3 regions of the Colwellia asteriadis genome follow, and region 1 is predicted to be linked to each of the others. Evidence: predicted binding sites of a transcription regulator. Region 1 holds the regulator's gene; each other region holds the start of a gene.
The links. The regulator LexA, encoded in region 1, represses DNA repair genes until DNA is damaged. The targets are predictions, from matches to a motif close to TACTGTATNNNNATACAGTA.
Positions count from the first base shown of each region.

Region 2: recN (DNA repair protein RecN) is a predicted target of LexA. The motif match lies at 2,520-2,539, and genes of this name have one in related genera.
Region 3: ABD005_RS01200 (YebG family protein) is a predicted target of LexA. The motif match lies at 1,520-1,539, and genes of this name have one in related genera.

Region 1 covers NZ_BAAAFA010000006.1:114,654-119,265, reverse strand. Annotated here, with positions in the region: gene ctaD (cytochrome c oxidase subunit I) at 1-702, opposite strand, end outside; gene coxB (cytochrome c oxidase subunit II) at 713-2,287, opposite strand; gene lexA (transcriptional repressor LexA) at 2,719-3,351, opposite strand; gene ABD005_RS09910 (NUDIX hydrolase) at 3,558-4,265, opposite strand; gene prs (ribose-phosphate diphosphokinase) at 4,598-4,612, shown strand, end outside.
Region 2 covers NZ_BAAAFA010000005.1:209,003-213,614, forward strand. Annotated here, with positions in the region: gene dnaK (molecular chaperone DnaK) at 1-455, opposite strand, end outside; gene grpE (nucleotide exchange factor GrpE) at 725-1,360, opposite strand; gene nadK (NAD(+) kinase) at 1,527-2,408, shown strand; gene recN (DNA repair protein RecN) at 2,579-4,267, shown strand; gene ABD005_RS08910 (outer membrane protein assembly factor BamE) at 4,462-4,612, shown strand, end outside.
Region 3 covers NZ_BAAAFA010000001.1:291,014-295,625, reverse strand. Annotated here, with positions in the region: gene mrcB (penicillin-binding protein 1B) at 1-664, shown strand, start outside; gene ABD005_RS01205 (DUF3718 domain-containing protein) at 810-1,154, opposite strand; gene ABD005_RS01200 (YebG family protein) at 1,614-1,970, shown strand; gene ABD005_RS01195 (M48 family metallopeptidase) at 2,018-2,794, shown strand; gene ABD005_RS01190 (response regulator) at 3,158-3,523, shown strand; gene ABD005_RS01185 (chemotaxis protein) at 3,520-4,128, shown strand; gene ABD005_RS01180 (GGDEF domain-containing protein) at 4,128-4,612, shown strand, end outside.

The DNA.
Region 1 (4,612 bases):
ACCGAAGTAAGTGTCGGTTAATAGCATAGTGACTACACCAGCGAGTACAGGCATTACGGCAATTAATAAATAAGCGGTGATAAAAAAGGTCCACACAAATAATGGCATTTTCATGTAAGTCATGCCGGGAGCACGCATATTCATTATGGTAACAACGATATTAATAGCCCCCATAATGGATGAAATCCCCATAATATGTACGGCAAAAACAAAAAAGGCGGTACTACCGTTAGAGTAGGTGGTTGAGAGCGGTGCGTAGAAGGTCCAACCGAAATTAGGTGCGCCACTTTCCATGAAAAAAGAAGCGAGTAGAATACTAAACGCGAAAGGTAAAATCCAAAAACTCCAGTTATTCATACGTGGTAATGCCATGTCTGGTGCACCAACCATCATAGGTAGCATCCAGTTTGCAAAGCCAGTGAACGCTGGCATTATTGCGCCAAATACCATAATTAAACCATGCACTGTGGTTAACTGGTTAAAAAAATCAGGTTCAACTAATTGTAAGCCAGGCTGAAATAGCTCTGCCCTGATAACCATGGCAAAAGCGCCACCAGTTAAAAACATGATAAAAGCGAACCATAAATAAAGCGTACCAATATCTTTATGGTTGGTGGTGTATAGCCAACGCTTTATACCTGTCATTTTGTGATCATCATGATGCTCGTCGTGGGATTCTTGTTCTATAACGTCTGTAGTCATCTTATGTCCCTTACTTCGCGCTAGCAGCAGTATTAATGGCTGCAGGTTGTACTAAATCACCGGTATTATTTCCCCATGCATTGCGTTCATAAGTAATAACGGCGGCTATTTCTGTTTTGGTTAATTGGCTACCAAAAGCAGCCATAGCAGCATTTTTCTTGCTCCCGTTAAGTACAATGTCAATATGAGCCGCTATATCCCCTAACACCATAGGACTACCTTTTAGTGCAGGAAATGCGGGCGGTAATCCTGCTCCTGTAGGTTGATGGCAAGCAACACACGCTTTCATATAAACGTTTTCACCCATTGTCATTAATTCCTCTTTACTGTAGATCTTAGTGAGGTCTTCGGTCGCAGTATTGGTAACCGTGGGGGCGTCGACTTTTTTGTCGCTAGTGTCAGTGGTGGTGGGGGTTACTGCCTCGAGCGTTTTTTCATCGCTAGCTGTTGAGTTACCCGCTGCAGATTTCACTTGAGATGCTTGTACAGCATCGCCAGTATTGTTACCCCAAGCGTTGCGCTCATAGGTGACAACAGCAGCGATTTCTTTCAAACTTAATTGTTTACCGTAACCTTGCATGCCAGTACCGGCTTTACCATTAAAGACTATTTGAATGTGCGTATTAACATCGCCAGTCGCAATGGGGCTATTTTTAAGAGCAGGAAAAGCAGGAGGTAAACCTGCTCCCGATACTTGATGACATGCTGCACAATAAGCGACATAGGTTTTCTCACCTAAGGCCATTAATTCATCCATTGAAGCTTCTGCGCTTAGTGAGGCTTTTTCAGCATCAGCTGCTTGCGCTATTAACTCGTGCTGCTCATCAAGCCATAATTGGTAATCTTCAACAGACTTTACCTCAACAACAATGGGCATAAACCCATGATCCTTACCGCATAATTCGGCACACTGACCACGATAAATACCTGGCTCGTCGACTTTGGTCCATGCTTCATTAATAAAACCAGGGTTGGCATCTTGTTTAACTGCGAATGCAGGCACCCACCATGAATGAATAACATCGTCAGAGGTAATTAAAAAACGTACTTTTTGGTTGGCGGGAATAACAAGGTGTTTATCAACTTCTAATAAATAATTTTCACTTTTATCAGATTCGCCTTGATGGTTTTCATATTGCTCACGAGGCGTCGATAACACAGAATAAAACTCAATATCTTGATCAAAGTATTTATAATGCCATTTCCATTGTGAACCGGTAATTTGAATAGTAACGTCAGAATTATCGTTATTTTCCATAGCGATAAGTGTTTTAGTTGCGGGAATTGCCATAGCAATAAGAATAACAATAGGGATAGCGGTCCAGAGAATTTCTACTTTAGTACTTTCATGGAAGTCTGCAGGCTTTGCACCTTTAGATTTTCGGTGAAACGCGATAGACCAGAACATAATGCCAAAAACTATAACGCCAATAGCGGTACAAATATAGAGCACAAGCATATGTAAATCATATACTTCTCTACTTATTTCGGTAACACCTTGGGTTAAATTAAGCTTACTGTTTGCCCATGTTGAATTACTAAATACACTTAGCCATAGTAGCCAAGCTAGGTTACGTCTGCTCACTCGACATCTCCTTTCTAATGCATAGAAAACAGAATTGCAGCAATGTAAATCACGGCCCACTGAACTGAATATCTGTTAGTTTTATTATTATTTTATAAACTAGCTAGTGACGAGAGCTGATAATAACAATCTTCGATGAGAGAGTATTAGCGCATTAACGTCTTATTCTTTTTGTTCGTTTTTTATGCGTTATTTGTATTATGAATACGCTACATTTGATTGTAGGTCAATATAATTTATAGAACAGGAATTGAAAAAAAACCATTTAATTCAATAGAGTGTTAACTCTAAATAGTCTTCATTAGTAGGAGGTACGAGGTTTGAGCGGAGGTTTAATAAACTAAAGAGCCAGTAAATAAAGATCAAAAGAATTTATTGAAATTTATTTACTGGCTCTTTATTAATAGTGGTGCGGTTTTTATAAACTAGAGTTACATCCAGTTACCGTTGCGTATTACACCAACAGCTAAACCTTCAATACTAAATTGCTGTTGTGTTAAATCAACTTTAATCGGGGAGAAATCTTCATTTTCAGCATGCAAATAAACAATATTACCCTCGCGCTTAAAGCGCTTAACGGTAACATCATCCTCAACACGAGCAACAACAACTTGACCATTTTGCACGTCAGTTGTTTGGTGAACCGCTAGTAAATCACCATCTAAAATACCAATATCTTTCATGCTTTCGCCGTTAACACGTAGTAAGTAATTGGCGGGCGGATGAAAAAGGCTACCATCCATTTTGTAATGATCTTCAACATGCTCTTGCGCTAAAATAGGCTCGCCTGCGGCAACACGGCCAATAAGTGGTAAACCCGCTTCTTCCATAATTTCTTCTGTTAAACGGATACCACGAGAGGTACCTGCTAACATTTCAATGTAACCTTTCTTTGCAAGGGCTTTTAAATGCTCTTCGGCAGCATTAGCTGATTTAAAACCAAAAAAAGTCGCTATTTCAGCCCGAGTAGGTGGCATACCAGTATCAGCAATTTTATCTTTAATTAGGTCTAATATTTGTTGCTGTCTTTTAGTCAACGAAGGTAAATCGAGTATCGAATTCATTATTATTTAGCCTGTAAATTTACACAGTGTTACTGTTAGTATATACAGGCTGTATTTAAAGGCAAGTACTGTATGTTTTTTACTGATTTTTGTTGGTTTGAAATTCAGCGAAAGTTTTTGCAAATAGGTGTCAGTTAATAAAGCTATTGCTCATGTTACAGACGATCAGCTAATGCTAAGATACCCTTGTAAACTAACTTTTATGCTTAAACACTTAAATTACGTTCAAAATGAACAATATCAACACCCGATTTTACTTTGTATTGTTGCGCTAATCGCCCACCCGACTTAACCTTTTCGTCAATAGCTTCAAACATATTGGCAGCCTCAATACGTCGAATAAGACTTTTGCGTTGTATGGTTTTGCCTATGATGGTTTCAATTACAGATTTTAGCTGACCGACAGTGAAATACTCGGGTAAACAATACACAGGTACCATCGAATAAAGTGCTTTTTGCTGTAAGCGTTGCTTGGCGTGCTCAATAATCATTTTATGATCAAATGCCATTGATAAACTGTTTAGCTTATCAAGCTCTACCCATTGCACTTCGTCGATGGTTGCAATGTGTGATGAAACTTGTTGTGCAGCGATTAAGGCAAAGTAAACTAAGGTAACGCTAAAGCCTCTAGGGTCACGGCTAGTGTTTGAAAATGTTTGTAATTGCTCTAAATATTGCGGCGCAACGTTAGTTTTTTCTTTGAGGTTTCTTAAGGCTGTAATATCGGTTGTGGCATCTGCGTCAACATTAACAAATCCACCTGGAAGCCCCCAGCTACCAAGAAAAGGCTCATTTGCACGTTTAACCAGCAGTACTTTTAAACAATTATGCTCAACAGTGAATAACACACTATCTACCGTAAACAGTGGATTTTTGAATTCATTTATATTGTAGGGGGTCATTTTTGGGTTCATGTGAACGACTCTTTATGTCTTTATGACACATTAAGCTAATTTACTTGTTATATCAATAACAACGGTCATTAATTACTCTTTAGCTAAAGCTGTTTGGCTATTTATCTATCTATTAATATCTTACTTAAATGCTTAGCGTAGTTCATTGCATTTCTTATTTATATTAATAAGTTATCTTAGTAAGTTATATGAGTTGATTATTTTAGCTGCTACACTAATTTGCGCTTTTAAATGTTGATTGTGTCTCTATGACATAATTAACTTGATCTATAGTAAACTCTTTGCTAAATTATTTGTGTCTTTAGGACACAATTTAAATAAAAGGAAGTAACATGAAAATATTTAGC
Region 2 (4,612 bases), on a different contig from region 1:
TGACGTTGTGAATCGTTAAAGTAAGCAGGAACAGTAATTACCGCTTCTGATACCGTTTCACCTAAGTAGTCTTCAGCTGTTTTTTTCATTTTCGCTAAAACTTCAGCAGATACTTGTGGTGGCGCTACGTTTTTGTCACGTGCAGTAACCCATGCATCACCGTTGTCTGCTTTAACAATACCAAATGGCATAATTTTAATATCACGTTGTACTTCTTCGTCATCAAAACGACGACCAATTAAACGTTTAATTGCGAATAATGTATTTTTTGGGTTAGTTACAGATTGACGCTTAGCAGGTTGACCTACTAATGTTTCGCCATCTTCAGTGTAAGCAATAATTGAAGGAGTGGTACGGTCACCTTCTGCATTTTCAATAACACGAACTTTGTCGCCGTCTAATACAGCAACACAAGAGTTAGTTGTACCTAAGTCAATACCAATGATTTTACCCATGAGGGAAGCTCCTATCTATTACGTTTACTCTCAAAAGAGAATAATATTAATTAATCAATTGTTGAAATAGTTAATGGGGGTGGGAAAATGCTTTTCAATAGAAAATTTATAAAAATTTCATTTTATTTTAAAAATAATTTTTACGACTTACCTTGCCTCTATTATTTGTTAACCTTGCACTGGTAAGCATTATCATTTACACCCGCCATAAACAAAAAAACCAGACTGAACGTCTGGTTTTTAATACCTAATAAGGCGGTAGTAATAACTTATGCTGACTCATCAACACTCGGTGCAGCTTTAGATACCATTACCATTGCTGGGCGAATTAATCGACCATTTAGCTCGTAACCTTTTTGCATCACGGCAATAACTGTGTTTGGCGCAACACCAGGTACTTCTTGCATAGACATTGCTTGATGAAATTCAGGATTGAATGGTTGGTCTTGTGGATCAACCGCTTTAACACCAAACTTCTCTAAAGATGATGTTAAACCTTGTAGCGTTAGCTCAACACCTTCAATCACGGCTGCTTTACTATCGTCTTCTTTATCAATATTTTGTAAAGCACGTTCAAGGTTATCAACCGTAACTAACATTTCACCGGCAAATTTCTCTAATGCAAACTTGCGCGCTTTTTCTACATCTTGAGCTGCGCGGCGACGTACGTTATCGACTTCAGCTTTAGCACGAATCACAGAGTCTTTTTGATCAGAAACGGTAGATTGCGCTGCCACTAATGCTAATTCTAATTCATTAATTTTTTCTTGCTCTGCACTAAGTACTTCATGTGCATGCTCGTGTTGCTCTTCAACTTGCTCTTCTGCCTGCTGTACTATTTCATCAGCTAATTGCTCAGGGCTAAGCGTTTGTTCGTTTTTATTTGTCGTTGACTCAGTTGTCATGAAAACCTCAATTTTAAGCGTCATTTTTAACTATTGCTGTCATTATGGGGACTATGAAAAATCTTTCAAGCATCAATTATCAACAAATTATAAAAATGTGAACTTTACAATGAGATAAAATCCAGCGAAACTGCCACTATTATGGATATAAAAAGCAGACCTAACAATGGCTCAACTTTATAAAACAATTGGCCTTATTGGTAAACCAAAACATGATGGTGCCAGCGCGACTATAGTCAAGCTATACCACTATTTAACCGAAAAAAATTATCACGTTATTATTGAGCAATCAGTTGCCCAACACCTTGACCTTCACGAGGCAAAAACAGGCACCTTAACCGATATTGGCGAGCAAGCAAATCTTGCCATTGTTGTTGGTGGTGATGGTTATATGCTAGGTGCCGCACGCGTACTTTCTTGTTTTGACATTGGTGTTATTGGTGTTAACCGCGGTAATTTAGGGTTTTTAACCGATCTTTCCCCTAGCGATATTATTGCACCATTAGAAGAAATACTGGCAGGAAAATCACGCTCTGAGCAACGCTTTATTATAGAAGCAGAAGTATATCGTCACGGTAAGTTAAAAAGCTCAAATAGCGCGGTTAATGAAGCAGTACTTCATGCGGGTAAAGTAGCAAGCATGATTGAATTTGAAGTGCATATTGATGGCTCATTTATGTTTAGTCAGCGCTCTGACGGGCTAATTGTATCAACCCCTACTGGTTCAACCGCTTACTCTATGTCAGCTGGCGGCCCTATTTTAACGCCTAACTTAAATGCACTTTCACTAGTGCCAATGTTTCCGCATACCTTAACAAGTCGCCCTATTGTGGTTGATGGTAACAGTGAAATTAAGTTATTACTCTCAAACGATAACCATGACAATTTACAAGTAAGTTGCGATGGTCATGTTATTTTAGCGGTAATGCCTGGCGATGAAGTTATTATCAAAAAGAGTGAATGTAGTATTCGGCTTATTCACCCATTAAGTCATGATTACTTCAATGTATTGCGTAGTAAATTAAGCTGGGGTAATAAACTTTACTAAACCTCAACAATAACGCTTACTTTTATTAAATAGAAATAAATTCAATGTGTTAATAAAGCACGTTCAAAATATCATCAAATAATTGCAAATATTACTTGAACAAAAAACAGTTACTGTATAAATTAACAGTAACTGTTTTTTTACTTTTGGGCTAAAGCCTGAGGCAAGCTATGTTACTGCAACTTAATATACAAAATTTTGCGATTGTCCGCTCTCTTGAGATTGACTGGCAAGCAGGCATGACAACAATTACTGGGGAAACTGGCGCGGGTAAGTCTATTGCCATTGATGCATTAGGCTTATGTTTAGGTGATAGAGCCACGACTAATGTAGTTAGACCCCATTGTAAAAAAGCCGAATTAACCGCTAACTTCGACACTAAAGACAATACTATTGCACAGCAATGGTTACAAACTCACGATCTTGATTTAGAGGGAGAAAGCCACTGCATATTAAGACGCGTTATTTCAGCAGAAGGTCGCTCTAAAGCCTATATTAATGGCAGCCAAGTACCATTAGCGCAACTTAAAGAAGTTGGTCAATTATTAATTAATATACACGGTCAGCATGATCACCAACTTATTGTCAAAGCCAGCCATCAATGTCAATTACTTGATGGTTATGCCAAACACCAAGTATTACTTGATGATGTAAAACATTATGCTCAGCAATATAAAAAGTTAACGAAAGAGCTAGAATTGTTGCAACAAAACAAGCAACAACGAGAGGCTAAACAGCAGCTATTACAATACCAAGTAACTGAGCTTGATGAATTTAACCTACAAGAAAATGAATTTACTACCCTTGAGGCCGACTATAAAAGACATAGCAATGCACAAGACTTACTTGATACTACGCTAAGCACTTTACAAAGCCTGTCTGAAAATGAAAACTTTAATATTATTGATACCTTAAGACATTGTAATGACAATATAAGCGCACTCGCTCGTGTTGATAACCAACTCGAGAGTGTTGCCGCTTTACTCAATGAATCATTAATACAACTAGATGAAGCTAATGATGAGTTAAAACATTATTATCAACAAGTTGAGCTAGACCCTGAAAGTTACAATATGATTGAAGAGCGTTACTCTAGCGCTTTACAACTAGCTAAAAAACACCAATTATCACCTGATGCGCTTGTAGGTTTTCATCAAGAATTAAAACAAGAGCTCACTAATATTTCAAACGATGAGTCGCGTATAGACACCGTTATTGAAGAATTAGAAAAGGTTAAAGGCTTTTACTTTGATGCTGCATCTGCGCTTTCCCATTCAAGACAACAAGCCGCAACGAGCTTAAGTGAACTCATTAGTCATAGTATGCAAGAATTAAATATGCCCCACGGACAATTTAATATTGCAGTTAGCAACCAAAAAACGACTAAAGGCGCGAACAAAGAATTAATCAGTATTAACGGAGTTGATGAAATTAACTTTCAAGTTAGTATTAACCCTGGCCAAGCACTTGAAGCTATGCATAAAGTTGCTTCTGGCGGAGAGCTCTCGCGTATTAGCTTAGCTATGCAAGTTATTTTGGCTGACAAAGTAGTAACTCCTACCCTTATTTTTGATGAGGTTGATGTTGGTATTAGTGGTCCAACCGCAGCAATGGTTGGCAAAAAATTACAACAACTAGCAAAAAACACTCAGGTTATTTGTGTAACCCACTTACCTCAAGTTGCTTGTAAGGGCCACCAACAATTATTTGTAAGTAAATTAACTGATGGTGAACATACAGAAACAAGTGTAACGGAACTTAGTAAGCAAAGCCGTGTCCAAGAAATTGCTCGCTTGCTTGCTGGTGATAAAATATCTCAACACAGCTTAGCAAATGCCAAAGAACTATTAGCGGGCTAACAAACGTAAGCAGCACATTAAAGAGCAAATAAAGTTATTACGAGTTAATAACTTAGCGCTCACTTTAAGTAAAAAAAATGTGTTGCTTTACGACTTTTTTCTCAGTTTTTTCGTATTCGTAAGAAAATAGCTTTGAATCTAACGCTGTGCTTGGTTATCATGCCTGCTCACACTTACTAGGATAATTAAATTTCATGTTGTTCCGTATTACCGTTCTTATTGCTGCATTATCTCTTTCTGCGTGTTCTAGCTGGGTTTTTCGCTATGATATCCCGCAAGGAAACTACCTTGAACAAAAGACTATTGAAAAACTACAAGTAGGTATGACTAAAGAACAAGTTAAAT
Region 3 (4,612 bases), on a different contig from region 1:
AGGCTATCAGCAAGATATTACGATGCGCCCAGCAATGCTGCTAGGCTCGATGACTATGTCGCCAGTAGAAATTAATCAGCTTTATTTACCGATTGCAGCGAATGGTCAATATAAGAAAAGTCATGCAATTACTCATATTATGTCGAGCCAAGGTGAAACCTTGTGGACGTATAATGACTTGCAAGAGCAGCGTCTATCTAATCATGGTGCTTATTTATTAAATTATGCGTTAGGGCAAGTTACTCAAATTGGCTCGGCAAAATCACTTAGCTGGCGCTTACCTAATAACAGTGTTGCAGGTAAAACCGGTACCAGTAATGACTTACGTGACAGTTGGTTTGTTGGTTATGACGCCAAACATCTAGTGACCACATGGCTAGGCAACGATGATAACAAGCCGACAGGGCTAACAGGCAGTAGTGGCGCATTACCTTTATTTGCTGATTTTATGAAAGCGCAAGGTATTAGCGATAGAAAAGAGCATATGCCCGATGGGGTTATTATGCTGCCATTTGAACAAAAAACAGGGCTAGCGGTAAACGAGCAGTGTGAAGGTACTACACTTTATCCTGCCGTTGCTGCGGGGGTTCGTATTTCTAAAAACTGCTTACAACCTAAAGTAGATAAACGATCATGGTTTGAAAAGCTCTTTAGCACAAGCTAATTTCAGCGTCGCGAGCTAAGAAAGCGATTTTTAATTAATAGTAAAATAAGCAGGTTAATAGCATGAGTTACTCTAAGCATGCTATTAACGATAACTTATTCAAGAGCCTATTAACTTTCATTTAATCTTATTGTATTTTCACGTTCTAGAAAGTTACATTTAACTTTTGTACAGAAGCAACATCAGTAATACTAACTCGTCCGATACTTTTTTGCAGCGTAGCTGCAGTTTTGTTTGCGCCATAGCTTTCAGCAAAAGTAATGACATCATCGCCGTTACAAACCAAACCCAAAGCAACGGTTTTCGTTTTTAAGCGGTAATATTTGGTAGTGCTTTTAAGTTTAAGTACGCTATTACTTTTCGCTGCTTTACAAACATTAATTAGCGCTTTCTCCATGTAAGAGTCCATAACAGCATGGCTAGGTAGTGATAAAGCCACTAGAGGTAGAATTGCTGCAGCGGCTAATAAGGTTTTTTTAAAAGTAGTCATTATATTCTCCAATAATAAGTCAGTTAAATTATATTTTTAGCTAGTTAATTGCGTTAACTAACAACCGTGCAGTTATTAATGCAATGCCCTCTGCACACTTATAATAGTGACTGGTTTTTATAGAAAAGTTGTAAGCATTTCGGTTACGGATGTAAGTAAAAAATGTCAAAGAGAATGATTAATATTTATTAAGTAGTTGATTGTTTTGTTGCTTATTAAATAAACAGATGTTATCTCTGTTACGAACATTTACATTTAGACGTATTTCAACATACGAAATTCTTAGTATATGCAGTTGGTCATCAGTTGAATGTCAGTTCGTTTAAATTAATTATTGTTAAATTTGGGGAGTGCGTTATAAATGTAACTGTTTTTATATACAGTTTTTGTTGAGTCTGTGGTATTGTGTGAAATTAGGTAGCGTGACGCTTTGTTTACTTTAGAGGAATAGGAAAACGCATGGCAGTTGAAAGTCGATTTGTAGTGATTAGACATGGGGCAGAGGTAAAAACGTTTATGGATAAGAAATCAGCAGATGAATATGATCGCATGTTGGATATGGCTGATAACTTAGCAGAAGTGTTTGCCGAATCACCTGTTGAGCTAAGCGATGGATTAGCAGAGGAGTTGAGCATTTATTTAGCACAAAAACGTGAAGAAGTGCTTGTTGCTTTACTCGCCAAAAAGCCTGCTAAAAAGGCAACGAAAAAAGTACCAACACCAGCGAGTGAGCCAGTAGCTGAACAAGCTGCAGTGGATAAGGTAACGTCTGATGTTGAGAAAAAAGCGCCAAAAGCTAAAGTAAAGCCTAATTAAGAGCGCTATTTTTTGATTGATTTTAGACTATCACACCGTTTTTGTTGATGCTTGAATATCAATTAATTCGTAGTGAGCGGCGTAAAACCCTAGGACTACAGGTAAAGCAAGGACGTATTATTGTTCGCGCACCTTCTTTTGTTGATGAAGCTTTTATTAAGGGCTTCATCAACAAAAAATCAGCTTGGCTACAAGAGAAGTTGCTAGCTCAGCGTGAAAATTTGAGCCATCAATGTCATTTTGTTGAAGGGGCAAAGCTGTATATTTTAGGCGAACAATATACGCTAACTATTGCGCAGGCTAAGCGTAGTGATGTGAGTGTTGTTTATAACCACGCAGTCATTAATCAGGAAAGCACTAGTCACAAAAGTACTCATCACAAAAATACTGAGCTGAATTATTTACAGGTTAATATTAGCCATCGTATTTATAACAGACTCAGTAATGAAGCAGCTTTAGCTCGTTCAGTAAAAAAACATATCGAAAGCTATTTAAGTGAGCAAGCTAAAGAATTGATGCCAGCGCGAGTTAAGCAGCTCAGCGAGCAAACTAAACTTGTTCCTGCGCAACTTAATATTCGTCAATATAAAGCTCGATGGGGAAGTTGTAATAGTCGTAAAGAAATCAGTCTTAACTATTTATTAATGATGGCGCCGTGGTGGGTTATTGATTATGTGATTATTCATGAGCTTTGTCATTTGGTGCATTTGAACCATTCAAATAACTTTTGGCGTTTGGTTGCTAAACACTGCCCAGAATATCTAAAAGCTAAGCAATGGCTTAGTGAACATCAACAGGCACTTCATTGGCCGACGTTAAAATAATCATTAACAAATAATTGTTTTATATGTCAATTTCGAACTATACACGGACCTACATCTAAATGAGACTTTAGCCTTTTTCGTTATCTTGTATTAGTGTTAATTTTACAACCCTACTACATATCACCCTAATGTTACTTTCGCGTTGATAGTTAAGTTATCGATTTTTAACCCTAACTCAGGCAGGTCTTCTCATGGTGTTGGTTGATGTTAGTTATGCTGAGTATTTATAGTAGGGCTGTCAGTAAAAACGTCAATACTGCTCTTAATAAATGTGAAAAAAAAGCAATTGTTGATTAACAAATGAGGCTTTTTAGGGTAAGTTATCAGCAATATAATAATAATGGCGCAAGGATCCCCCCTCTTATGAGCCCAGCTGTACTTATTTGTGATGACTCAAATATGGCTCGAAAGCAAGTGCTTCGAAGCTTGCCTGAATCATGGCATGATAACCTTCAAACTGCGACTAACGGCGTTGAAGCCTTAACAATACTGCGTGCCAGCAATATTGACATACTCTTTCTTGATTTAACGATGCCAGGTATTGATGGTGTTGGTGTGCTTCAAGGCATACAAAAACTGAATATTGAATGTAGTGTTTTTGTTATTTCGGCAGATATTCAACCTGAGATGCAGAGTAAAGTTCTGGCATTAGGAGCAAAAGCTTTTTTACAAAAGCCAATTAAAGCTGAACGTTTAACCCAAGAGCTACAACAGCACGGCCTACTATGAACGCATTTCATTTAACAGAAGATCAACAGGACTGTTTGCAAGAGCTTATCAATGTGGCGATGGGTCAAGCGAGTGATCAACTTGCTCGTTACCTTGACACCTTTGTTTATTTAAAGGTCCCTAGTATTGAAAGTATTAGCACCAGCAGCTTAACGCAAACATTAGATGATAAAGAAAGTGCTGTTGCCATTGTTAGCCAAGGATTTTTTGGCTATGAAGGTATTCGTGGTGAAGCCTTATTGGTTTATCAAGATGAAGACTCGGGTCGTATTGCTGATTTGTTAGGTTATGAGCCAGATGAGCTTTCGCATGATGAACAGCTAATCGATATTAGCTCAATCCTTACGACCACTTTTTTAAATGTTTTTGCGAGTCAAATTGACAACCAAATGTCGTATAACGCACCGAAACTATTACCAAGTGCACAAAATAGCTTGTCTGAACATTTACAGCAAATGACTTTTAGTTGGGATTTTGCTTTAAAAGTAAATATTAATTACCAGGTAACAGATTACTCTTTTAACTGTAATATGATTCTGTTAATTCCAGAAACGGCAATTATGAATATCAAAAAAGTCATTGATAGAATATTGGAAGACTTCTAATGTCTAATACCAATGAAAGTGCTCCTTCAACCACCTCACTGCCCAGTGATGTGGTTTCTTCTATTACTAATCAAGTTTCAGATCAGCTTAATACTGGGGTACTTGTTGTTGATAGAGACTTTAAGGTAGTAATGTGGAATCGCTTTATTCAAGTCCATGCTAATAAAAGCTCTGAAGAGGTGGTAGGGCGCTTAATTTTTGATGTCTTTCCTGAGCTACCTCAACGTTGGTTCGAGCGTAAACTTTCAGGGGTATTACAGCTTAACACTCCCAGCTTTTCTTCATGGGAACAACGACACCATTTATTTGAGTTACCTCATACTAGACCCATTACCACCGATAGTGAGTTTATGGCGCAAAACTGTACTTTTCTACCGCTAGATGTCGCCGGTGAGCACAGTTATATTTGTATTCTTATTGAAGATGTTACTGACGTATGCCATTACCAAGGTCAACTGCAAAAAACCTTAAAAGAATTAGCACT